DNA from 3 places in the Streptomyces sp. NPDC048442 genome. Region 1 is predicted to be linked to each of the others. Evidence: riboswitches for the same ligand, from Rfam matches in the RefSeq annotation. Region 1 holds a riboswitch; each other region holds the start of a gene.

Region 1 (7,850 bases):
CCGTGCAGGCCATGTCCGGGTACCGGTTGAGGTCACCGGCCGCAGCGATCGCACGCTCCATCACGCCCGCGAGCGGGGGATAGGGGTTCTCGTTGGAGGACAGCTTGTACGCCGCCGGGCCGTCGGCGTCGGCGGCCGCGGCCGGCTTCCCTGGCTTGTACGTGGGGATGCCGTCCAGCACCGCGCGCAGCTTGGGGCTCGTCGCGCTCGTACCGCTCGTCTCGCTCACTTAAGGTCCTCCTCGACCGTACGTACCGCCAATACTGCTCACCCTATGAGGATTGGGCGGCCCTGCGAAGGGGCCGCAGAAGTCCGTTCCGGGCGGCGCAACAGACAGGGGGCGCGCCCCTGCCTTCTGCGCGCGCCGGTGGCTCACGCCGTGGCGCGCGTCCCCCGAAGTGGTGAGTTGAGACCTCTCCGAGACCTCGGCCAGATGCCGGACGCACACCACCAGCCGACGGACTCTACGGCCCCACTCCCCCCAATTCCCTTGGCTTTCATGGTCATTGAGCACATTCCCCAGTGCAGAAACGTGCCTGTCAATCCGCGCATATGCGCTGACGCCAACCGGCCCTCTGCGCCCTACTATCGGGTCGCCATGACAGCAGCAGGGAAGCATCAGGTGAGCCGGACCGAGACACCCCGGCGAGGCAGTCGGCCAGGACGTGCGGGCATCCGGGATGTTGCCGCCGCGGCCGGTGTCTCCATCACGACTGTCTCCGACGCCCTCAACGGCAAGGGCCGGCTCCCGGACGCCACCCGCCGCCACGTCCGCGAGGTCGCCGACCGGCTGGGCTACCGCCCGTCCGCAGCGGCCCGAACGCTCCGTACCGGTAAGTCGGGCCTCATCGGCCTGACCGTCACCACGTACGGGGATGAACCTTTCACCTTCACCGAATTCGCGTACTTCGCGGAGATGGCCAGAGCCGCGACCTCGGCCGCGCTCGCCCGCGGCTACGCCCTCGTCATCCTCCCTGCCTCCTCCCGGCACAGCCCCTTCGACGTGTGGCAGAACGTCGCACTCGACGGGACCGTCGTCATCGACCCCTCCGACGACGACCAGGTCGTCACCGAGCTCATGCGCCAGGGTCTGCCCGTCGTCTCCGACGGCCGCCCGTCCGGGGCCCTCCCGGTCACCGCCTGGGTCGACAACGACCACGAGGCCGCCGTACTCGAACTCCTCGACCACCTCGCCGACGCCGGCGCACGCCGCATCGGCCTGCTCACCGGCACCACCACCGACACGTACACCCGGCTCTCCACCACCGCCTATCTGCGCTGGTGCGAGCGCGTCGGACAGGATCCGGTGTACGAGTCCTACCCGGCCCACGACCCGTGCGCGGGCGCCGTCGCAGCCGACCGGCTGCTCGCCCGCCCGGACCGCCCGGATGCCGTGTACGGACTCTTCGACCCCAACGGCACCGACCTGCTGGCCGCCGCCCGCCGCTACGGGCTGCGGGTCCCCGAGGACCTGCTTCTCGTCTGCTGCTCCGAATCGACCGTGTACGCGAGCACCGAACCGCCCATCACGACGCTCTCACTCAAGCCCCGCCGCATCGGCACTGCCGTCGTCCAGCTCCTCATCGACGCCATCGAGGGACTCGACACCGGACAGCCCATCGAGCAGGTGATACCGACCGAACTCATCATCCGTACGTCCTCCCAACGACGCCCCCCGCGCACCACCGTGAGCGCCCCGCGCTCGCCCTCGGGGGACTGACGGGAGGGCCCGTCGGGGCGGCAGCGGAGTGCCGCCCCGAAATCAACACCGGGACCGATCTCCGCAATACGGACGAAACAACCGGTGAACTGGGGGTGTACCCGGATTCACCACCCCTGGTGCCTCACACAGCGCGGGCCGCATTCCTATGATGGGCGCACGACACGGCGGACCACCCGAGACCAGGTGGGGCCCCAAGGTGTACGGCGGTGCGACGGTGGTGGAGGGGTCAATGACTCAGGGGGCCGGTCAGGGACCCGCGGTGCGTACGGCGACGTTGCGGGACTTCCGGGTGCCTCCGTATGCCCAGGCTCCCGTCGCGTCGTACGACACCAAGCAGGCGTTCGAGGCCAAGCAGGCATTCGACAGCAAGCAGGTGCGCGACGCGGAGCAGGCATACGGGCCGGAGCAGAAGCGCGACCTGGAGCAGGTGTACGACTCCGAGCAGGCGTACGACTCCGAGCAGGGGTACGAGGAGGGCGACGAGCCCGACGGCTACACGCCCACTCAGCGCGACCTCCCGGTGATCCGCCGGGAGGACCGCGCCGGTCCGGGCGACACCCAGCGCATCCCGCAGCCCGAATTCGAGGAGCGGCCTGACGGCGAGGGCCTGGGCCCGCTGTTCGTCGTCGGCGACGTGCACGGCTACCTCGTGGAGCTGCTGGACGCCCTGCACGAGCAGGGCCTCATCGACGACGAGGGCCACTGGGCGGCCGGCAACGCCCGTCTCTGGTTCCTCGGCGACTTCACCGACCGCGGCCCGGACGGCATCGGGGTCATCGACCTGGTGATGCGGCTGTCCGCCGAGGCGGCGGCTGCCGGCGGCTACTGCAAGGCCCTGATGGGCAACCACGAACTGCTGCTGCTCGGCGCCCGCAGGTTCGGCGACACCCCCGTCAACTCCGGTGCGGGAACCGCTACCTTCCAGGCGGCCTGGCTGCTCAACGGCGGGCAGAAGCACGACATGGAGCGCCTCCAGGACGTCCACCTCCAGTGGATGGCCCGCCTCGACGCGGTGGCCCTGGAGGACGGGCACCTGCTCACCCACTCCGACACCACCGCCTACCTCGACTACGGCTCCACCATCGAGGACGTCAACGACACGGTGCACGCCATCCTCACGCGTAACGACGCGGACGAGTGCTGGGACGTCTTCCGGAAATTCACCAAGCGTTTCGCGTTCCGTGACGAAGGCGGCTCCGACGCCGTACGGGAACTGCTGGCCGCATATGGCGGCGAGCGCATCGTGCATGGTCACAGCCCCATTCCGTACCTCCTCGGCGAGGTCGGCAACGAGGACTCCGGGGATGGAGAGGGCAGCTCGGGGCCGGTCGTCGAAGGTCCGCACGTCTACGCCGACTCCCTGGCCATCGCCATGGACGGCGGTGTGACCATGGCCGGAAAGCTGCTGGTGGTTCAACTCCCGCTGGGTGACTGAGCGTTACGAGGGCGACCGTGCGCCCGGAGCGCACGCCCCCACCACCGGGCCAATTTCCGCAAACCCCCTGTCACCCCGTGCCGTAACCGCTCTACCATCGGGTTATCCGTAGCAGGCTCTCCTCCGTTTCCGCCCAACCGCCCACCGAAACGGGCAACCCGGCCCTATACGGAGCATCGGGGGATGCACATGAACAGCGCTCCGCACCTGCTGACCGAGGACCGCCCGGAGTTCGAGCGGACCCTCGACGAAGCACTGCGCACCGCGCCCGAACGCCCGGATCTCGCCGCGCTGGGACAGCGGCTGAACAGCGAGCAGTTGCGCACCATGGCGCTCAGCGCCAGCGCGATAATCGCCGCTCACGCGTCGGCCGAGTACGACCACTACGTCAAAACGCGCGAGGAACTGCGCGCACCCGCAGTCCCGACGCCCGGCGCCCTGTTCACACCCGGAGTCGGTGAGAACGCGGAGGCCACCGGTGCGGGGGCGGTCGCCGTCGTCGCCGTCCTCACTCCCGTACTGGCCGGCATCGCCGCCGTGGTACTGCTGCTGGTCGGCTACCTGCTGAGCATGCTCACACCGGAACCGGCCGTCGCCGAAGCGCTGTTGACCGCCGGCTGGGTGTTCGGCGCGCTCACGGTGGCGGGGCTGCTCGGCGCGGCCGTCGGACTGCTTTTCACCGCCCTGCGCAACGGCTCGACCGCTTTCCAGGTCGGCCACCGGGATGCGGGCAGCGAGGAGGTCGACCGGGCCAGGGAAATCTGGAAGGAGGCCCTGCTGGAGCGGGGCGTCGTCCCCTTCCTGCGCGACGCCCTCGCCAATCCGCCCGAGACCGCGCCCGCCGTCCCTGAACCGCCCCGGCAGAACCGCATCCCCGGCCTGGGGTACTCACGGCCCGACTTCGGCAGTCCCAGCGAGCACAGCGGCAACGGCCACAAGACCCGCCCCAGTTACTCCAGCCCGGACTTCTCCAGCCCCGACTACGGCGGCCCGGACCACAAACCGGAATAACCGGAGTGATCCGGAGCCGTCAACTCCGCTGCAAGGGTGCTCAGTCCGCGATCGGCAGACTGTGCCCACCCGGGGGCCACCCCCCGGACCCCCGGCCAGGCCTGCTCAGTCAGCAATCGGCAAATAGACCCGGTTGCCGGCCTCGGCGAACTCCTTGGACTTCTCCGCCATGCCGGCCTCGATCTCCTCCGCCGTCCCCCCGTGCTCACGCCGGATGTCGTGCGAGATCTTCATCGAGCAGAACTTCGGCCCGCACATCGAGCAGAAGTGCGCCGTCTTCGCCGGCTCGGCAGGGAGCGTCTCGTCGTGGAACTCCCGGGCCGTGTCCGGGTCGAGGGCCAGGTTGAACTGGTCCTCCCACCGGAACTCGAACCGGGCGTCGCTCAGCGCGTCGTCCCACTCCTGCGCACCCGGGTGACCCTTGGCGAGGTCCGCCGCATGCGCAGCGATCTTGTACGTGATGACGCCGGTCTTCACGTCGTCCCGGTTGGGCAGCCCCAGGTGCTCCTTGGGGGTCACGTAGCAGAGCATCGCGGTGCCCCACCAGGCGATCATCGCGGCGCCGATGCCGGAGGTGATGTGGTCGTAGGCGGGGGCCACATCGGTCGTCAACGGGCCGAGCGTGTAGAACGGCGCCTCCTCGCAGATCTCCTGCTGAAGGTCGATGTTTTCCTTGATCTTGTGCATCGGGACGTGTCCCGGACCCTCGATCATGGTCTGAACATTGAAACGCTTGGCGATCGTGTTGAGTTCCCCGAGCGTCTTCAACTCTGCGAACTGCGCCTCGTCGTTGGCGTCCGCGATCGAACCGGGCCGCAGCCCGTCGCCCAGCGAGTACGTCACGTCGTAGGCCGCGAGGATCTCGCAGAGCTCCTCGAAGTGCTCGTACAGGAACGACTCCTTGTGGTGCGCCAGGCACCAGGCCGCCATGATCGAGCCTCCGCGCGAGACGATGCCCGTCTTGCGGCGCGCCGTCAGCGGTACGTACGCGAGGCGCACGCCCGCGTGGACGGTCATGTAGTCCACGCCCTGCTCGGCCTGCTCGATGACCGTGTCCTTGTAGACCTCCCAGGTCAGGGCCTCGGCGCGGCCGTCGACCTTCTCCAGGGCCTGGTAGAGCGGGACGGTGCCGATCGGAACGGGCGCGTTGCGCAGGATCCACTCGCGGGTGGTGTGGATGTTGCGGCCGGTGGACAGGTCCATGACCGTGTCGGCACCCCACTTGGTCGCCCAGGTCATCTTGTCCACCTCCTCCTCGATGGAGGAGGTGACCGCGGAGTTGCCGATGTTGGCGTTGACCTTCACCAGGAACCGCTTGCCGATGATCATCGGCTCGATCTCCGGGTGGTTCACGTTCGCGGGCAGCACCGCGCGTCCGGCGGCGATCTCCTCCCGTACGACCTCGGGCGAAACGTTCTCCCGGATCGCCACGTACTCCATCTCCGGGGTGATCTCCCCGCGCCGTGCGTACGCGAGCTGTGTCACCGCCTGCCCGTCGCGGCCCCTGCGGGGCTGGCGGGGGCGGCCGGGGAAGACCGCGTCGAGGTTCCGCAGGCCCCCGCGCGGCGAGGTGTGCTTGATGCCGTCGTCCTCGGGGCGGACCGGGCGGCCCGCGTACTCCTCGGTGTCACCGCGCCCGATGATCCAGTTCTCGCGCAGCGGGGCCAGGCCCCGCCGTACGTCCGTCTCGACCGACGGGTCGGTGTACGGGCCGGACGTGTCGTACAGCGTCACGTCCTTCCCGTTGGTCAGGTGCACCTGACGGACCGGCACCAACATGTCGGGGCGCGATCCTTCGACGTACCCCTTGTGCCAGCCGGGCGTGCGCCCGTCCTGGCCGGAGACAGGCGTGCGTGCATCCATCGTGGTCATGAGACCTACTCCCTACGCCGGCATTACCCGGTAACAGGTTCGGCGGTCGACGCAGCCTCTTCCGTACGTATGTGTACGGAGGTCAGCGCCCTCTCAGCCCGGTGCTCCGAGCTCCCGCGTGTGCAAAGGTGCCCCCACGCTAGCGCCATGCCGGGCGCGCTGAACAGAGGGCCCCCCTCGTTCTTGCGATGATCGGGCGGTGACCCCACCACAGCCACCGTCCCCGCCGACGCCCCCGCAGACCCCGCCACCACCTGCTCATTCGCACGGCCACAGTCACAGTCACGGGCCCGCGGCACCGGTCTCCAAGCACTTGCGCAAGGTGATCGCGGCAGTGCTGATCCCCTTCGCCACCGCGGTACTTGTCGGTCTGGCGATCCTGTGGCCGGGCGGTGCGCCCGCCCACGAACGCACCGGAGTGGGCTTCGACCGGCAGACCGAGCAGGGCAGTGTCGTGAAGGTCGAGACCATCGACTGCAAGGGCGCCAACGTCGCCACGGAGCCGCCACAGCCGCAGTCGCAGACCGCCCCGTCGTCACCCCAGAGCGGCAGCGGCGCCAAGGACTGCAAGAAGGCGACGGTCGAGGTCGTCAGCGGCGCGGACAAGGGCCGCACCTTCGTCGAGATCGTCCAGCCCGGCGCGTCCCGGCAGTTGAAGCAGGGGCAGGGAGTCGTCGTCGCGTACGCCCCGGACGCGCCCCGTGAGCTCCAGTACTCCGTCATCGACGTGAACCGGAAGCTTCCGCTCACCCTGCTCGCCGGGATCTTCGCGCTCGCGGTCGTCGTCGTCGGCCGGCTGAAGGGCGTCATGGCGCTGGTCGCGCTCGTCGCGTCCTTCGCGATCCTGACCCTGTTCATCCTGCCCGCCATCCTCCAGGGGTCGAATCCGCTGGTCGTGGCGGTGGTCGGGGCCAGCGCCATCATGCTGATCGCGCTCTACGCCTGCCACGGGCTCACCGCGCGCACCTCCGTCGCCGTCCTCGGCACCCTCATCTCGCTGCTGCTGATCGGGCTGCTCGGCTCGCTGTTCATCGGATGGGCGTTCCTGTCCGGCAACATCGACGACAACACCGGCCTCATCCACTCCCTCTACCCCTCCATCGACATGAGCGGCCTGCTCCTCGCGGGCGTCATCATCGGCTCGCTCGGCGTCCTCGACGACGTGACGGTCACCCAGACCTCCGCTGTCTGGGAGCTGCACCAGGCCGACCCGACGATGGGCCCGCGCGCCCTGTACCGGGCGGCCATCCGCATCGGCCGCGACCACATCGCCTCGGTCGTCAACACCCTCGTCCTCGCCTACGCGGGCGCCGCCCTCCCCCTGCTGCTGCTGTTCTCCATCGCCCAGAGCAGCGTCGGTACGGTCGCCAACAGTGAGCTTGTCGCGGAGGAGATCGTCCGCACCCTGGTCGGCTCGATCGGGCTGGTCGCCTCGGTCCCGGTGACCACCGCACTCGCCGCCCTGGTCGTCTCCGCCGACCGCTCGGGTTCCGCTTCCGGCAAGGCGCCGGTACGCACCGGCCGCGGTCGGCGCCGCAAGGGCTGAGACGGCCGGGGGCACATGACGGAGCGGCGGCCGGGTCTCCCCTGCCGCCGCTCCGTGTCGTCGCCGGGCGCACTCTCAGCCCGCCTTCTGCCACCGCGTTCTCAACCCGCGTTCTCCTCCGCCAGGATGCGGCCCAGCTCACCCTCCAGGCATCCGGCATAGTCACTCTGCGTGTGCTCCTGGCCGAGTGGTACGAGCTTGTCGGTGCGGTCCAGGAACGCCACGAGCGGCGCCGCGCTCGCCCTGAACAGCGCGCGGTCACC
Region 2 (7,850 bases), on a different contig from region 1:
CCATGGCACCGCCAGGGACCGGCCCGTGGCACGTCAAGCACCTGTCTCAGCCCTGCAGCAGCACGACCTCGTCCGCCGCGAAGGCGACCCCCACGTCGGCGCCCTCCTCCGGGGCGTCCCGCAGCGCGCATGCGGCCTCCAGCAACGGCCCGTCCGCCGGGCGCAGTTGTACGGCGACGTGGTTGCCCCGGAAGGTGCGCGCGGTCACCGCGCAGGGCAGGCCGTCCGCGACCGGTACGAGCCGGACGCCTGCGGGGCGTACGAGCAGCCGGGTGACGCCCTGCGGGGATCCTGCCGGGACGGGGATCTTGCCCCACACCGTGTCCGCGGCCTCGCCGCTCACGGTCGCCTCCACCACGTTGTCGAAGCCCAGGAAGCGGGCCACGAACTCCGATGCGGGCCGCTGCCAGACGTCGAGAGGGGCCCCGGTCTGCGCGATGCCGCCGTCCCGCATGACGACGACCCGGTCGGCCAGGGCGAAGGCCTCGCCCTGGTCGTGGGTGACGGCGAGGACGGTGGTGCCCAACCGGCCGAAGAGCTGGCGGAGTTCGACCACAAGGCGCTCGCGCAGGCCGCGGTCGAGCTGGCCCAGCGGTTCGTCCAGCATCAGGAGCTTGGGCTGCGGGGCCAGTGCGCGGGCGAGCGCGACCCGCTGCTGTTCGCCGCCGGACAGCGAGGCCACCGCCCGCAGCTGGGCGCCCGGCAGCCCGACCAGTTCCAGCAACTCCTCGGCGCGGCGCACCTGTTCGGCCTGTCCCGCGCCCCGCATCCGCAGACCGAAGGCGACGTTGCCGCCGACGTCCCGCTGCGGGAAGAGCTGGTGGTCCTGGAACATCAGGCCCACCCCCCGCCGGTGCACCGGCACCCCCGCCTGGTCGGCGCTGTCCAGCAACACCCGCCCGGCGTCCGGCAGTTGGAGCCCGGCCACCACCCGCAGCAGCGTCGACTTGCCGCTGCCGCTCGGCCCGAGCACGCAGACGATCTCGTGCGCGGCCACCCGCAGGTCCACCGCGTCGAGCGCCGCCCGCGCACCGAACCGTACGGTGAGAGCTTCCAGCCGCAACAAGGACTGCGCAGCGTCGGTCATTCAGAACTCCCCGGATACGGATCGGTCGGGCCGGATGCGTTCCAGCACCAGCAGCGACACCGCGCACACGACCATGAGGATCGTGCTGAGGGCCATCGCCTGCCCGTAGTTGAGGTCGCCGGCCCGCCCGAGCAGCCGGGCCACGGCCACCGGCAGCGTCGGGTTGTCGGGCCGTGCGATGAAGACGGTCGCGCCGAACTCGCCCAGCGAGACGGCGAAGGCGAACCCGGCCGCCACGAGCAGCGCCCGCCGCACCAGCGGCAGGTCGACCTCCCGCCAGGCCCGCAGCGGCGAGGCCCCGAGGACCGCCGCGGCCTCCCGCAGCCGTCCGTCGACCGCGCGCAGCACGGGCAGCATGGTCCGTACGACGAAGGGCACGCCCACTAGCGCCTGGGCCAGCGGCACCAGGATCCACGAGGTGCGCAGGTCCAGCGGCGGCTTGTTGAGGGTGATCAGGAAGCCGAAGCCCACCGTCACCGCGGAGACGCCCAGCGGCAGCATCAGCAGCGCGTCGAACCCGCGCACCAGCCGCCCCGCCCGCCGGGTGAGGGCGGCGGCCGCCAGACCGCCGACGAGCAGCGCGATCGCGGTCGCCACCACGGCGTACTGCAGGGAGTTCCCGACCGCTTCCAGCGGCGGCACCAGGAAGGTCCCGCCGCTCTCGGCCACCGACCGCAGCGCCAGGTAGTAGCCGAATCCGTACCCCTCGGGCCCGTCCAGCGACCGTTCGACCAGCACGGACAGGGGCAGCAGGATCAGGACAAGTACGGTCGCGAGCACCCCGCCGAGCAGCGTCCACTGCCCGGCGCCGCGCGGCCTGCGCGACGTCTGTGCCGGGTCGACCAGCTTGAGCGCGCTCTCGCGCCGCCGCACCGTCCACGCGTGCACGGCGAGGATCGCACCCACCGCGGCGAACTGCACCAGCGTCAGCACGGCCGCGGTCGGCAGGTCGAGGAGCTGCGCGGTCTGCCGGTACACCTCCACCTCCAGGGTGGAGTAGGCGGGCCCGCCCAGGATCTGTACGACACCGAAGGAGGTGAAGGTGAACAGGAACACCATCAGCGCGGCGGCGGCCACCGCGGGCCCGAGCGCCGGCAGCGTCACCCGCCGCCAGGCCGCGAAACGCCCCGCGCCGAGCACCCGGGCGGCCTCCTCCTGCCGGGGGTCGAGCTGCGACCACAGGCCGCCCACGGTCCGTACGACCACCGCGTAGTTGAAGAAGACGTGGGCGAGCAGGATCGCCCACACGGTGGTGTCGAGCCGTACGCCCCACAGCTCGTCGAGGAGCCCACCGCGCCCGAGCACCGCCAGGAACGCGGTGCCCACCACCACGGTGGGCAGCACGAACGGCACCGTCACCACGGCCCGCAGCAGCTGCTTCCCCGGAAAGTCGAACCGGGCGAAGACGTACGCGGCGGGCAGCGCAAGCAGCAGAGTGAGCGCGGTCGAGGCGAGCGCCTGCCAGGTGGTGAACCAGAGCACGCCGAGGATGTCCGGGTCGCCCAGCACCTCCCCGATCCGCCCGAGCTGCCAGGCATCGCCTGACTTCAGCCCGCGCCCGACGATCGCGACGACCGGGTAGGCGAAGAACAGCGCGAAGAAGGCGACGGGCACAGCCATCAGGCCCAGCCGCACCGCGCTCCCACGCCAGGAACCCCGCCGGGCGCCCCTGGGGGCACCCGGCGGGGTCGTGCCTACTTGTTCACCAGCGAGGACCACGACTTGACCCACTGCTCACGCTTGTCGGCGATCTTCTTGGGCTCCACGGTCAGCGGCTTGTCAATGGTCGCGCCGAACTTGGCGTAGACCTCGGGCAGCTTGGTGTCCTTGGCGGCCGGGTTGACGAACATCTTCAGCGGCAGGTCCTCCTGGAACTGCTTGCCGATGAGGAAGTCGAGGAGCGCCTTGCCGCCCGCCTCGTTCTTCGCGCCGTCCAGCAGCCCGGCGAACTCGATCTGCCGGAAGCAGGTCCCGGTGGCGACCCCGGTCGGCGCCTCGGCCGGCTTCGGCTCGGCGAACAGCACCTCGACGGGCGGGCTGGAGGCGTACGACACGACGAGCGGCCGGTCCGCCTTCGCCTTCTTGCCGCCCGAGGACCCCGAGAACTCGTCGTTGTACGCCTGCTCCCAGCCGTCCACGACCTTGACGCCGTTGTCCTTGAGCTTCTGCCAGTAGCCCTGCCAGCCGTCGTCGCCGTACTGTCCGGCGGTCGCGAGCAGGAAGCCGAGCCCCGGCGAGGAGGTCGCGGCGTTCTCGGTGACGAGGAGGTTCTTGTACGCGGGCTTGACCAGGTCGTCGAGCGACTTCGGCGGCGCGAGCTTCTTGTCCGCGAAGTACTTCTTGTCGTAGTTGACGCAGATGTCGCCGGTGTCGACCGGCGTCACCCGGTGCTCGCCCTTGTCGAGCTGGAGGTCCGCCGGTACGCGGTCCAGGCCCTTCGCCTCGTACGACTGGAACAGTCCGTTGTCGAGCGCGCGCGAGAGGAGCGTGTTGTCGACGCCGAAGAAGACGTCGCCGCGCGGCGAGCCCTTGGTCAGGATCTCCTGGTTGAGGGCTGCCCCGGCGTCCCCGCTCTTCAGCACCTTGACCGTGTAGCCGGTCTGCCGGGTGAACTCCTTCAGCACGGCGGGCGAGGCGGCGAACGAGTCGTGGCTGACCAGCGTGACCGTCTTGGACCCGGCCCCGTCGGCCTTCTTCTCGCCGTCGGACGAACCGCCGCAGGCGGCGAGCGTGCTGACGCCGAGCGCGGCGACGATGGATATCGCCGCGTACTTCTTGATGGTGCTCACTGGTGAATTCCTCCTGGAAATGACCAGGAAGAGACGCGGCCCTGCCCGCACCGGGAGGATGCGGGCAGGGCGCAACAGCTTGAGTAAACGACCGAACTTCCTACCCAGAATGACCTGAGCGAGGTTCAGAGGGTCTGCAGTGAGGACTGCACTCTCAGCGCTGTGGCGCTCCCCTGTCGGAATATGCAAATGTGCGGCCCAGCGTACAACCAGGCCCGGACGTGCTACCGCTCGGACGCCGCCAGCTGGCCGCAGGCTCCGTCGATCTCCTGGCCGCGGGTGTCCCGCACGGTCACCGGCACCCCGTGCGCCGCGATCGCCTGGACGAACGCCTTCTCGTCCTCGGGGCGCGAGGCCGTCCACTTGGAGCCGGGCGTCGGGTTCAGCGGGATCAGGTTGACGTGCACCCGCTTGTTCTTCAGCAGCCGGCCCAGCAGGTCACCGCGCCACGCCTGGTCGTTGATGTCCCTGATCAGCGCGTACTCGATCGAGATCCGGCGGCCGGACTTCTCCGCGTACTCCCACGCCGCGTCCAGGACCTCCCGCACCTTCCAGCGCGTGTTGACCGGCACCAGGGTGTCGCGCAGCTCGTCGTCCGGGGCGTGCAGCGACACCGCGAGGCGGCACTTGAAGCCCTCGTCGGCGAACCGCAGCATCGCGGGCACCAGGCCCACGGTGGACACGGTGATCCCGCGCTGCGAAAGGCCGAGGCCGTCCGGCTCGGGGTCGGTCAGCCGGCGGATCGAGCCGACGACGCGCTTGTAGTTGGCGAGGGGCTCGCCCATCCCCATGAAGACGATGTTCGACAGCCGGGCCGGACCGCCCGGGACCTCGCCGTCGCGCAGCGCCCGCATGCCGTCCACGATCTGGTGCACGATCTCCGCGGTCGACAGGTTCCGGTCGAGACCGGCCTGTCCTGTCGCACAGAACGGGCAGTTCATGCCGCAGCCCGCCTGCGACGAAATGCACATCGTCACCCGGTCCGGATACCGCATCAGCACGGACTCGACGAGCGTCCCGTCGTGCATTTTCCACAGCGTCTTGCGCGTGGTCTCCTGGTCGGTCGACAGGTGGCGCACGACCGTCATCAGCTCGGGCAGCAGCGCCTCGCGCAGCTTCTCCCGCGAGCCGGCGGGGATGTCGGTCCACTCCGCCGGGTCGTGCGCGTACCGCGCGAAGTAGTGCTGGGACAGCTGCTTGGCGCGGAACGGCTTCTCACCGATCTCGGCCACGGCCTCCTTGCGCTCGGCGGGCGTGAGGTCGGCGAGGTGCCGCGGGGGCTTCTTGGCTCCGCGGGGCGCGACAAAAGTGAGTTCTCCGGGTACAGGCATGGTCATACCAGTGTCTCAGATGTACGACAAGGGGCCCGCCGTCCTGTGGACAACGGGCCCCTCACGGGTAAAACAGCAGCTCAGGTACGTAGGAAGCTCACGCGGAACCGATGAAGATGACCATCATCAGCCAGACCACCGGAGCGGTCGGCAGCAGCGAGTCCAGTCGGTCCATGATGCCGCCGTGGCCCGGCAGCAGCGTGCCCATGTCCTTGATCCCGAGGTCCCTCTTGATCATGGACTCGCCCAGGTCGCCGAGCGTGGCACTGGCGGCGACCGCGAGGCCGAGCAGCGCGCCCTGCCACCACGTACCGCCGTCGACCAGCAGCGTCATGCACAGCACGCCGGCCACCATCGCGAAGGCGATCGCGCCGAGCAGGCCTTCCCTGGTCTTGCCGGGGCTGATGCGCGGCGCCAGCTTGTGCTTGCCGAAGCGCCAGCCCACCGCGTACGCCCCGGTGTCGCTGACCACCGTCAGCAGCAGGAACGTCAGCACCCGCTGCGGTCCGTCCTGCGCGGTGAGCATCATCGCGACGAAGGTGGCCAGGAACGGCACGTAGAACGCGGCGAAGACACCCGCGGTGACGTCCTTGAGGTACCCCTCCGGCGGTTCGGTCATCCGCCAGACCAGCACCGCCAGTGCGGTGAGCGCCATGGCGACCCAGGCGCCCTCGGGCCCGCGCACGTAACCGGCGACGACCATGGCCGCACCGCCGACCGCGAGCGGAACCAGCGGAGCCTTGATGCCCTTGCGCTCCTCCAGCCGGGAGGTCAGCTCCCACAGCCCGACGACCACGGCGACCGCTATGACGCCGACGAAGGCGGCCTTCCAGATGAACAGCGATGCCACGATCAGCACGCCGAGTCCGAGGCCGACCCCTATCGCCGCGCGCAGGTCGCGGCCCGCACGCTTCTTCTGGGGCGGCGGCGGGGCCGGGGACGGGGTCGACATGGGCTCCTGCGGCATCTGGTCGCGGAACAGGGGACCGCCCCCGGCAGCAGAAATCCGGGCCGCGTCCCCGGCCGCCGAAGCGGCTGGGGCAGCGGAATTCTGCGCGGCGGGAGCAGGTCCCCGGTTCCGGTCGTCTCGGTCGTCGGCGTCTCTGCCTGTCTCAGGCACGATGGGCATGGGCCGAGTGTGCTGGGCGTCATGCGCATCGTACGCGGGACCCGCCGGGAGGGGACCCTGGTCACGGGTTCCCCATTCACCGGCATAGCCCGCCCTCGGCGGGGCCCCCCAGGAAGAGTCGTTCATCAGACCTCGAGCAGCTCGGCTTCCTTGTGCTTGAGCAGCTCGTCCACCTGCGTGACGTACTTCGCGGTGGTGTCGTCGAGCTCCTTCTCCGCACGGCGGACCTCGTCCTCGCCGGACTCCTTGTCCTTGACGAGCTTGTCGAGGGTCTCCTTGGCCTTGCGGCGGACGGCGCGGATGGAGATCCGGGAGTCCTCGGCCTTGTTGCGCGCGACCTTGATGTAGTCCTTGCGGCGCTCCTCCGTCAGCTGGGGGAACGTCACTCGGATGATGCGGCCGTCGTTGCTCGGGTTGACGCCGAGGTCGGAGTCGCGGATCGCCTGCTCGATGTTGCGCAGGGCGCTCGCATCGAAGGGGGTCACCACGGCCATCCGCGGCTCGGGCACCGAGAACGACGCCAGCTGGTTGATCGGCGTCACCGCGCCGTAGTACTCGGCCACGATCTTGTTGAACATCGCCGGGTGCGCACGGCCGGTGCGGATTGCGGCGAAGTCCTCCTTGGCGACCACGACGGCCTTTTCCATTTTCTCCTCGGCCTCGAGGAGGATTTCTTCAATCACCACGTACTCCTGCTGTCGTGAACTGCTGCTGCATGGCTTGGACTGCTGCACGGCTTGTACTGCTGCTGCGGGCGTCTTCTCCTGCACGGTGTCCGACCGGCAGGACATTGTCCATCCCCCGAGTCCGACCCCGCGGCCGGGCCGGGGTCACCATCGGGGGCGCGGACCGGGATCACGGACCGCACATCCGGTCAGGCGCGGGTGCCCTGCGCGTTGACGAGCGTGCCGATCTTCTCACCCTTGACCGCGCGGGCGATGTTGCCCTCGGCCAGCAGCTCGAAGACCAGGATCGGCAGATCGTTGTCACGGCACAGGGTGACGGCGGTGGCGTCCGCGACCTTGAGGTCTCGGGAGATCACCTGGCTGTACTCCAGCGCATCGAACTTGACCGCTTCCGGGTTCTTCTTCGGGTCGGAGTCGTAGACCCCGTCGACCCCGTTCTTGCCCATGAGCAGGGCTTCCGCGTCGATCTCCAGGGCGCGCTGGGCGGCCGTGGTGTCGGTGGAGAAGTACGGCATGCCCATGCCCGCGCCGAAGATCACGACGCGGCCCTTCTCCAGGTGGCGCACGGCACGCAGCGGGATGTACGGCTCCGCGACCTGGCCCATGGTGATGGCGGTCTGGACGCGGGAGTCGATGCCCTCCTTCTCCAGGAAGTCCTGGAGGGCGAGGCAGTTCATGACCGTGCCGAGCATGCCCATGTAGTCCGAACGGGCCCGGTCCATGCCGCGCTGCTGGAGCTCCGCGCCGCGGAAGAAGTTGCCGCCGCCGATGACGATCGCGATCTCCGCGCCGTCCCGTACGACCGCGGCGATCTCACGGGCGATGGCG
Region 3 (7,850 bases), on a different contig from region 1:
CCGGGAGATCTTCGACGAGTTGGGCCTGGTGGAGTCCGTCGGCGACGACCTCTCCCCCACCGTGTTCGTCTCGCGCCCCGACGATCCGGCCCTGCGCCCCGACGACGGGCACGAGGCCGTGGTGCTCACCGCCGCCGCACCGGTGCACGCCGCGTACGACTGGAGCAGGCCGGACCTGGCCACGCTCTGGGCCGACCGGATGGTGTCCGCCGCGGCCACCGCGATTCCGGGTCTGGCCGACCGAATCCTGTGGCGCGAGGTCCGTACGCCCCGGGACACCCGAGCCGTGACCGGCGCGGCGGGCGGGGCGGTTCCGCCGCCCTCGCTGGCAGGTCGGTCCGCTCGCTTCCTCGCCCCGTCGAACTCCACCGCCCTCCCCGGGCTGTACGCGGCCGGCGGCTGGGCGCACCCGGGCGGCGGGCTCGCGCACGCAGGGATGTCGGGGGCGCTGGTCGCCGGGCTGATCGTGGAGGGCGACGGCTTCCGCGGCTCCCGGTAACAGGCTGCCCGTGACAGACACGACGCCGCTTTGTCCACTGTCGGCAGTGGACAAAGCGGCGTCGTGCTGATGCGGGTGCCGGTGCGGGTGCGCGGTGCGGGTGCGCGGTGTGCGGTGCGGGAGGTCAGTACCGGTACTGGCCGTTCGCCCCGGTGTCGTAGCCGTTCGGGTATCCGGCCGGCTGCTGCGGCGCCTCCGGGCCGAGCGGCTGCTCGCCGTCGCGCTGGTGGGGCACGTGCGGCACCCACACCCCGCCGGGCGGCGTCTCGCCCGCGTAGTTCTCGTAGCCGCCGGTGTTGTACTGCTGCTGGCCGCCGTACAAGTCGTAGTCGCCGCCGCTGCCGTAGGACTGGGTGCCGATGTACGGATCGGAGTAGGCGGCGTACTGCTGCTGCCCGCCGTCGTACGCGTAGGCCCCGGTGTCGTGGGACTGGCCGCCCTGCGGGTCGTAGGCGGGGTAGGACCCGCTGCCGAAGTCGTCGAAACCCTGTGCCTGGGGCGCGGCGGACTGCGAGGCGGCGTAGGGCGCCGAGGAGTCGTAGATCCCGTACCGGCCGGTCTCGTCGGGCATCGGCTGCGGCTCGTAGACCGCGGTCTGCGGGTCGGGGTGGCCGGCCGTGCCGTGCTGCCCCTGGGTGTCGAAGCCGGGCGCTCCGTCGTCGAACCCAGCCGCTCCGCCGAATGCGGGTGCTCCGTCGAAACCCTGCGCGGCGTCAAAACCCTGCGCGGCGTCAAAACCGGCGTCGGGCCGGTCCTGCGCCTCGTACTCCAGGTCGGAGACCTGCAACGTCGGCTGCTGTGCGGCGGATTCCTCCGCACCGCCCCTGCGTCGCTTGCTCGCGCCCGGACTGCCGCCGATCGCCCAGCCCGTGGAGAAGCCGCGGCGGAAGGACAGCGTGACGTACGTCTGGCCGACGGCGAAGGCGACGGCGCCCGCCGCGATCACCACGACGGACGGCAGCAGCACGCCGACCACGACGACGGAGAAGCCCGCGAACGCGAGCACCCGCCAGCGCAGCCGTGCCTTGTACTGCAACAGCACTTCGCCGAGCAGCCACAGCGCGACGACGCCGAATGCGATGTAGAGGACCGTCCAGCCCATGTACGCCCCTCTCCTGCTGCCGCGGATCCCCTGGTGGACTCGGCGGCGCGAGTACAGCTGTGGTGACTGCTACGACGACGGCCGCGTCGGCGGTGACGTCTGGCGTTGCGTTTCGTGTGTGTCGTGCAGTCCGAGATTCTCGTAGATCTCAAGTGTCGCCGTCGAGTTGTTCAGCGTGATGAAGTGCATTCCCGGTACACCTTCGGCAAGCAGCGTCGCGCAGAACTCGGTGGCGAACTCGATGCCAATGGAGCGTACAGCGGCCGGATCGTCCTTGACCGCGAGGATGCGCTCTTTCACGGCGTCGGGGAAATGCGCGTTGCTGAGCTGCGGAAGCCGGTCCAGCTGCTTGACCAGCGTGACAGGCATCACTTCGGGGATGATCGGGGTGTCGCAGCCCGCCGCCTGGACGCGGTCCCGCATCCGCAGATAGCTCTCCGGATCGAAGAACATCTGCGTGATGGCGTAATCGGCACCGGCCCGGCACTTCTCCACGAAGTGGCGGATGTCGGAATCCCAGGTGTCCGAGCGCGGGTGCATCTCGGGAAATGCGGCGACACCGACACAGAAGTCGCCGGACTCCTTGATGAGTGCGACGAGTTCGGAGGCGTACGTCACGCCTTCCGGGTGACGGACCCACTCGCCCATCGGGTCGCCGGGCGGGTCGCCGCGTACCGCGAGGATGTTCCGGATTCCGGCGTCGGCGTACTGCCCGACCATGTTGCGCAGCTGGGCGACCGAGTGGTCGACGGCGGTGAGGTGCGCGACGGGCGTGAGGGTGGAGTCGGAGGCGATCTTCTGGGTGGCCTTGACGGTGCCCTCGCGCGTGGAGCCACCCGCTCCGTAGGTCACGGAGACGAAGCTGGGGGCCACCGCCTCGACACGACGCAGGGCGTTCCAGAGGTTCTGCTCACCCTTCTCGGTCCTGCGGGCCGAGAATTCGAAGGAAAACGACGTCTTTCCGGTCTCCAGCAGCTCACGCACCGTAAGCGCGCGGTCTGTTCTGGTGGAAGCTGTGCCAAGGGCCATGTCGAAAGGTTAGCCAGGGGCGTGCCGCACCCCCAACCGCCAAGGAGACAAAGGTCCGTTATGCCGGTTTCTTGTCCACCCTTCGGACAGTTGTCCGGCCAAACACCCGTCGCCCACCGCGGTCGTACGACCGTCACCTGCCGGTCGTGCGACCGTCGCCTACCGGTCGTACGACCTGATCCGCTTGGCCAGATCGGCGGCGGCAGCAGCCGGGTCGGCAGCCTCGGTGATCGCGCGGACGACCACGACGCGGCGGGCGCCCGCGGCCAGCACCTCGTCGAGGTTGCGCGCGTCGATGCCGCCGATGGCGAACCAGGGGCGGCTCTGGGCGAGCGAGGCCGCGTACCGCACGAGGCCGAGCCCGGGGGCGTACCGGCCGGGCTTGGTGGGGGTGGGCCAGCAGGGACCGGTGCAGAAGTAGTCGACGCCCGGCTCGGCGACGGCGGCGTCGACCTCGGACTCGGCGTGCGTGGAGCGGCCGATCAGGACGTCGCCGCTGCGGGAGCCGAGGATCGCGCGGGCGGCGGGGACCGGCAGGTCGCCCTGGCCGAGGTGGAGGACGTCGCTGCCGATGGCGTGCGCCACGTCGGCGCGGTCGTTCACGGCGAGGAGCTTGCCGTGCCGGCGGCAGGCGTCGGCGAGGACCGCCAGGTGCTCCAGCTCCTCGCCCGCCTCCATGCCCTTGTCGCGGAGCTGAACGATGTCGACGCCACAGGACAGCACCGCGTCGAGGAAGGCCGGAAGGTCTCCCTGCGCCTTGCGGGCGTCCGTGCAGAGGTAGAGCCGGGCGTCGGCGAGCTGCGCGCTGGGCGTGGGCATGGTGCGGTTCCCCCCGTGGTGGCGGGGTGTCCCCCGTCGGTCGGCGGCGGTGTGCGGTCCGCCCGGCCGGGCGGACCGCACAGCGCCGTGGTGTGGTGCGGCGTCGTCAGAGGGCGAGCGCCTGGGCGCGGCGCTTCACCTCCGTGCCGCGATTCTCGCTCAGGGCCTGGGCGGGGGTGCCGGGCAGGGTCGGGTCGGCGGTGAAGAGCCACTCCAGCATCTCCGCGTCGGAGAAGCCGTCGTCCTTCAGGACCGTCAGGAGCCCGGGAAGGCCCTTGACGATCTGGTTGCCGTCGAGGAAGGCGGCGGGCACCTGCAGCGAACGGTTCTCACCGCGCCGCACGGCGATGAGCTGGCCGTCCTTCACCAGCTGCCGCACCTTCGTCACCTCCAGGTCGAGCATCTCCGCGATGTCGGGGAGGTAGAGCCAGGCGGGGACGAGCGATTCGATCTTTGCGTCAATCTCGGTCACAGGACAAGCGTGCCATCCGGGACCGACAGTCGGTACCCGGGCCCGTCCGGCCGGGGGATTTCCTACGGCTTCCGTACGGCCGACTTCAGCGGTACGGAAGGGTCGGCGGCCAGCGCCGGGTCGAGCGCCGCCCCCGCCTCCACCAGCTTGCGGCCCTGTGCCAGGTCGCGCGGGCGGCCCACCGCGAGCAGGGCCACCAGGGCGCCGCCGCGCAGCCAGCACACCGACCAGGAGGGTCCGGCGGGCTCGCCGCGCCAGATCGTCTCGTCGGCGTCCGCGTGGTGGCCGACGTACTGCACGAAGCGGCCGAACTGCTCGGACCAGAAGTACGGCACGGGGTCGTAGGGCAGCGGGGCGCCGCCCAGGATGTTCGCGGCTACCGTGCGCGGGCCCTGGAGCGCGTTGTCCCAGTGGTGCACGAGCAGCCGCGTGCCGTACCGCCCGGACGGGAAGGAGGCGCAGTCCCCGACCGCGTACACGTCGGGGACCGAGGTCCGCAGGTGCACGTCGGCGGTGACGGAGCCGTCCGGGCCGAGCTCGATGCCGGAACCCGCCAGCCAGGCCGTCGCGGGTCTGGCGCCGATACCGACGAGGACGGCGCCGGCCGGGATCCGGCGGCCGTCGGCGAGGAGCACCGCGCCCGGCTCCACCGCCGCCACGCGCGCGTGGGTGAGGAGCTCGGCGCCGCCTTCGGCGTACCAGGCGGCCATCGGCGCGGCGATCTCGGCGGGCATCGTCCCGGCGAGCGGCCGGTCGGCGGCCTCCACGACCGTGACGGTGCAACCCGCTTCCCTTGCGGCGGTGGTGAACTCGGCGCCGATCCAGCCCGCGCCGACCACCACCACGTCGGCGGCCGCGTCCAGCACCGGGCGCAGCCGCCGCGCATCGTCGAGGGTGCGCAGCAGGTGGACGTCGGGGACGCCGGCCGTGCCGGGAAGGGTGACGGGGTCCGCTCCGGTGGCGAGGACCAGGGCGTCGTACGGCACCGGCCCGTCGGGGGTGTCGATCTCGTGGTCCGCCGGGCGCACCCCGGTGACGTCGAGCCCCAGCCGGAGCTCGATGCCCAGCGCGTCGAAGTCGACCTCGAAGGCCGAGCCCTCGGCCTTGCCGAGCAGCACCGCCTTGGACAGCGGCGGCCGGTCGTACGGCGGGTGGGGCTCGGCGCCGATCAGTGTGATCCGGCCTCCGTGGCCCTGCTCCCGCAGGGCCACGGAGGTCTGCACCCCGGCCATTCCCGCACCGACGACGACGATTCGCTTCTGCTCGCTCACCCGACCACCTTATGTATCTGACACAACGTCAGGAAAGGAGTTCCTCGACCACGCTCGTGCCGCTGCCCTCCTGGGACTCCCATGCCCAGCTCTCGTCCAGCCGAACGCGGCCGTCCGCGAGCAGCGTGACCGTGGAGACGCAATGTCCGGACGAAGTCGTTCCGTCCCGTTTCAGCTGGACGTACCTGAAGTCGAGCCGGTCCCCCGCGCGCGTGCCGACCAGCTGCCCGCGCACGACGTCGCCGCCCGCGTACTCGGCCCAGATCCGGCCGTCCTGCTCGTGGTACGTGAAGCGGGTGCGGGTGCCGACCTGCCCGGGGGCCTGGTCGGCGACCGGCGCGAGGACGAGTCCGTCGAGCGAACGGGGCACGGGGTGCTCCCTCACAGTCTGTTGAACCCAAGGACTAGTCTGGTCACCGTACAAGCACTCACGGGAGCCCGGCTGACCGGGCTGAGAGGGAGGCTGACCAGGCCTCCGACCGTACGAACCTGATCCGGGTCATGCCGGCGAAGGGAGGGGCTGGACGCCCATGCACACATCTCCACACCCGCACGCTTCCGAGCACCTGCACGCTTCCGAGCAACGGCCGTACGACGTCCTGGTGGTCGGCGGCGGAATCATCGGCCTCGTCACGGCCTGGCGGGCCGCGCAGCGCGGTCTGCGCACCGCGCTCGCCGACCCCGCACCGGGCGGCGGCGCCGCACAGGTGGCGGCCGGAATGCTGGCCGCCGTCACCGAACTCCACCACGGCGAGCAGACCCTGCTCGGCCTCAACCTCGCCTCCGCGCGCCGCTATCCGGACTTCGTCACGGAGCTGGAGGAGGCGTCGGGGCAGGACACCGGCTACCGCGCGTGCGGCACCCTCGCCGTGGCGCTGGACTCCGACGACCGGGCCCACTTGCGCGAACTGCACACCCTGCAGCGGCAGTCGGGCCTGGAGTCGGAGTGGCTGAGCGGGCGCGACTGCCGCCGACTGGAGCCGATGCTCGCGCCGGGCGTGCGCGGCGGGCTGCGGGTGGACGGCGACCACCAGATCGACCCGCGACGGCTGGCAGCCGCCCTTCTGACGGCCTGCGAGCGCGCCGGGGTGGTTGTGTACCGCACGACGGCCGAGCGGCTGTCCGTCGTACGGGAGAGGGCTTCGGGCGCGCTGCTGGCCGACGGCACCGAGGTCGTCGCCGACCAGGTGGTGCTGGCCGCCGGTTCGCTCAGCGGGCGGCTCGCGGGAGTGCCTCAAGAGGTGCTGCCGCCGGTGCGCCCGGTCAAGGGACAGGTGCTGCGGCTGACGGTGCCGCCCGCCTACGCCCCGTTCCTGAGCCGTACGGTGCGCGCCGTGGTGCGCGGCAGCGAGGTCTATCTGGTGCCGCGCGAGAACGGCGAGCTGGTCGTGGGCGCGACCTCGGAGGAGCTCGGCTGGGACACCACCGTCACGGCGGGCGGCGTCTACGAGCTGCTGCGCGACGCCCACGAGCTGGTCCCCGGCATCACCGAGCTCCCGCTCACCGAGACCCGGGCCGGGCTGCGCCCCGGCTCCCCCGACAACGCCCCGCTGCTCGGCCCCACCGCCCTGCCGGGCCTGCTGCTCGCCACCGGGCACTACCGCAACGGGGTGCTGCTGACCCCGGTCACCGGCGACGTCATGGCGGACGTCCTGACCACCGGCGAACTCCCCGAGGAGGCGCGGGCGTTCACCCCGCAGCGCTTCACTTCCGACTCCGCACCCGACTCCGCCCCCGTACCCGTGCCCGTGCCCGTACGACAGGAGCAGCCCGCATGAACACCCCGGTGAACGTGTCCGTGAACGGTGAGGGGCGCGAGGTCTGCGCCGGTACGACGCTCGACGACCTCGTCGCGGCGCTCACGCGCGCGCACGCGGGCGTGGCTGCCGCGCTCAACGAAACAGTGGTGCCGCGCGGCCGGTGGGCGGCCACCGCCCTCGCCGACGGCGACCGCGTCGAAGTACTCACCGCGGTCCAGGGAGGCTGACGACATGGCAGACGATCTCTTCGAACTGGGCGGCGCCGCGTTCTCGTCCCGGCTCATCATGGGGACCGGCGGCGCGCCCAGCCTGGAGGTGCTGGAGCGGTCGCTCGTCGCGTCCGGGACCGAGCTGACGACGGTGGCGATGCGACGGCTCGATCCGTCCGTGCGGGGCTCCGTGCTGTCCGTGCTGGAGAAGCTGGGCATCCGGGTGCTGCCCAACACGGCAGGCTGCTACACGGCGGGCGAGGCCGTGCTCACGGCCCGGCTCGCACGCGAGGCGCTGGGCACCGACTGGGTGAAGCTGGAGGTCATCGCCGACGAGCGGACCCTGCTGCCCGACCCGGTCGAGCTGCTGGACGCGGCGGAGGTACTGGTCGACGACGGCTTCACCGTGCTCCCGTACATGAACGACGACCCGGTGCTGGCGCGGAAGCTGGAGGACGTGGGCTGCGCGGCGGTCATGCCGCTGGGCTCGCCGATCGGGTCCGGGCTCGGCATCCGCAACCCGCACAACTTCGAGCTGATCGTGGAGCGGGCCGGGGTGCCGGTGATCCTGGACGCGGGGGCGGGGACCGCGTCGGACGCGGTGCTGGCGATGGAGCTGGGGTGCGCGGGGGTGATGCTCGCCTCGGCGGTGACGCGGGCGCAGGAGCCGGTGCTGATGGCGGAGGCGA

Evidence for each region. A riboswitch is a leader RNA that binds a small molecule or an ion and turns the genes downstream of it on or off. The one in region 1 is predicted to bind thiamine pyrophosphate.
Region 2: it holds a riboswitch for thiamine pyrophosphate, as region 1 does, so the genes downstream of both, AB0D18_RS13645 (thiamine ABC transporter substrate-binding protein) here and thiC (phosphomethylpyrimidine synthase ThiC) in region 1, are expected to answer to the same signal.
Region 3: it holds a riboswitch for thiamine pyrophosphate, as region 1 does, so the genes downstream of both, thiO (glycine oxidase ThiO) here and thiC (phosphomethylpyrimidine synthase ThiC) in region 1, are expected to answer to the same signal.

What each region holds. Positions count from the first base shown of each region.
Region 1 is NZ_JBEZKB010000002.1:463,469-471,318, reverse strand. It holds gene hisC (histidinol-phosphate transaminase) at 1-229, opposite strand, end outside; gene AB0D18_RS06015 (LacI family DNA-binding transcriptional regulator) at 599-1,720, shown strand; gene AB0D18_RS06010 (metallophosphoesterase) at 1,953-3,158, shown strand; gene AB0D18_RS06005 (hypothetical protein) at 3,342-4,169, shown strand; gene thiC (phosphomethylpyrimidine synthase ThiC) at 4,275-6,041, opposite strand; TPP riboswitch at 6,034-6,169, opposite strand; gene AB0D18_RS05995 (YibE/F family protein) at 6,241-7,587, shown strand; gene AB0D18_RS05990 (SsgA family sporulation/cell division regulator) at 7,689-7,850, opposite strand, start outside.
Region 2 is NZ_JBEZKB010000007.1:183,176-191,025, reverse strand. It holds gene AB0D18_RS13655 (ABC transporter ATP-binding protein) at 47-1,087, opposite strand; gene AB0D18_RS13650 (iron ABC transporter permease) at 1,088-2,707, opposite strand; gene AB0D18_RS13645 (thiamine ABC transporter substrate-binding protein) at 2,782-3,876, opposite strand; TPP riboswitch at 3,956-4,061, opposite strand; gene rlmN (23S rRNA (adenine(2503)-C(2))-methyltransferase RlmN) at 4,101-5,207, opposite strand; gene AB0D18_RS13635 (phosphatidate cytidylyltransferase) at 5,305-6,462, opposite strand; gene frr (ribosome recycling factor) at 6,462-7,019, opposite strand; gene pyrH (UMP kinase) at 7,211-7,850, opposite strand, start outside.
Region 3 is NZ_JBEZKB010000005.1:10,604-18,453, reverse strand. It holds gene AB0D18_RS09670 (NAD(P)/FAD-dependent oxidoreductase) at 1-499, shown strand, start outside; gene AB0D18_RS09665 (hypothetical protein) at 624-1,601, opposite strand; gene metF (methylenetetrahydrofolate reductase [NAD(P)H]) at 1,671-2,630, opposite strand; gene thiE (thiamine phosphate synthase) at 2,790-3,449, opposite strand; gene AB0D18_RS09650 (Rv2175c family DNA-binding protein) at 3,556-3,921, opposite strand; gene AB0D18_RS09645 (FAD-dependent oxidoreductase) at 3,984-5,153, opposite strand; gene AB0D18_RS09640 (hypothetical protein) at 5,221-5,562, opposite strand; TPP riboswitch at 5,613-5,725, shown strand; gene thiO (glycine oxidase ThiO) at 5,723-6,970, shown strand; gene thiS (sulfur carrier protein ThiS) at 6,967-7,179, shown strand; gene AB0D18_RS09625 (thiazole synthase) at 7,184-7,850, shown strand, end outside.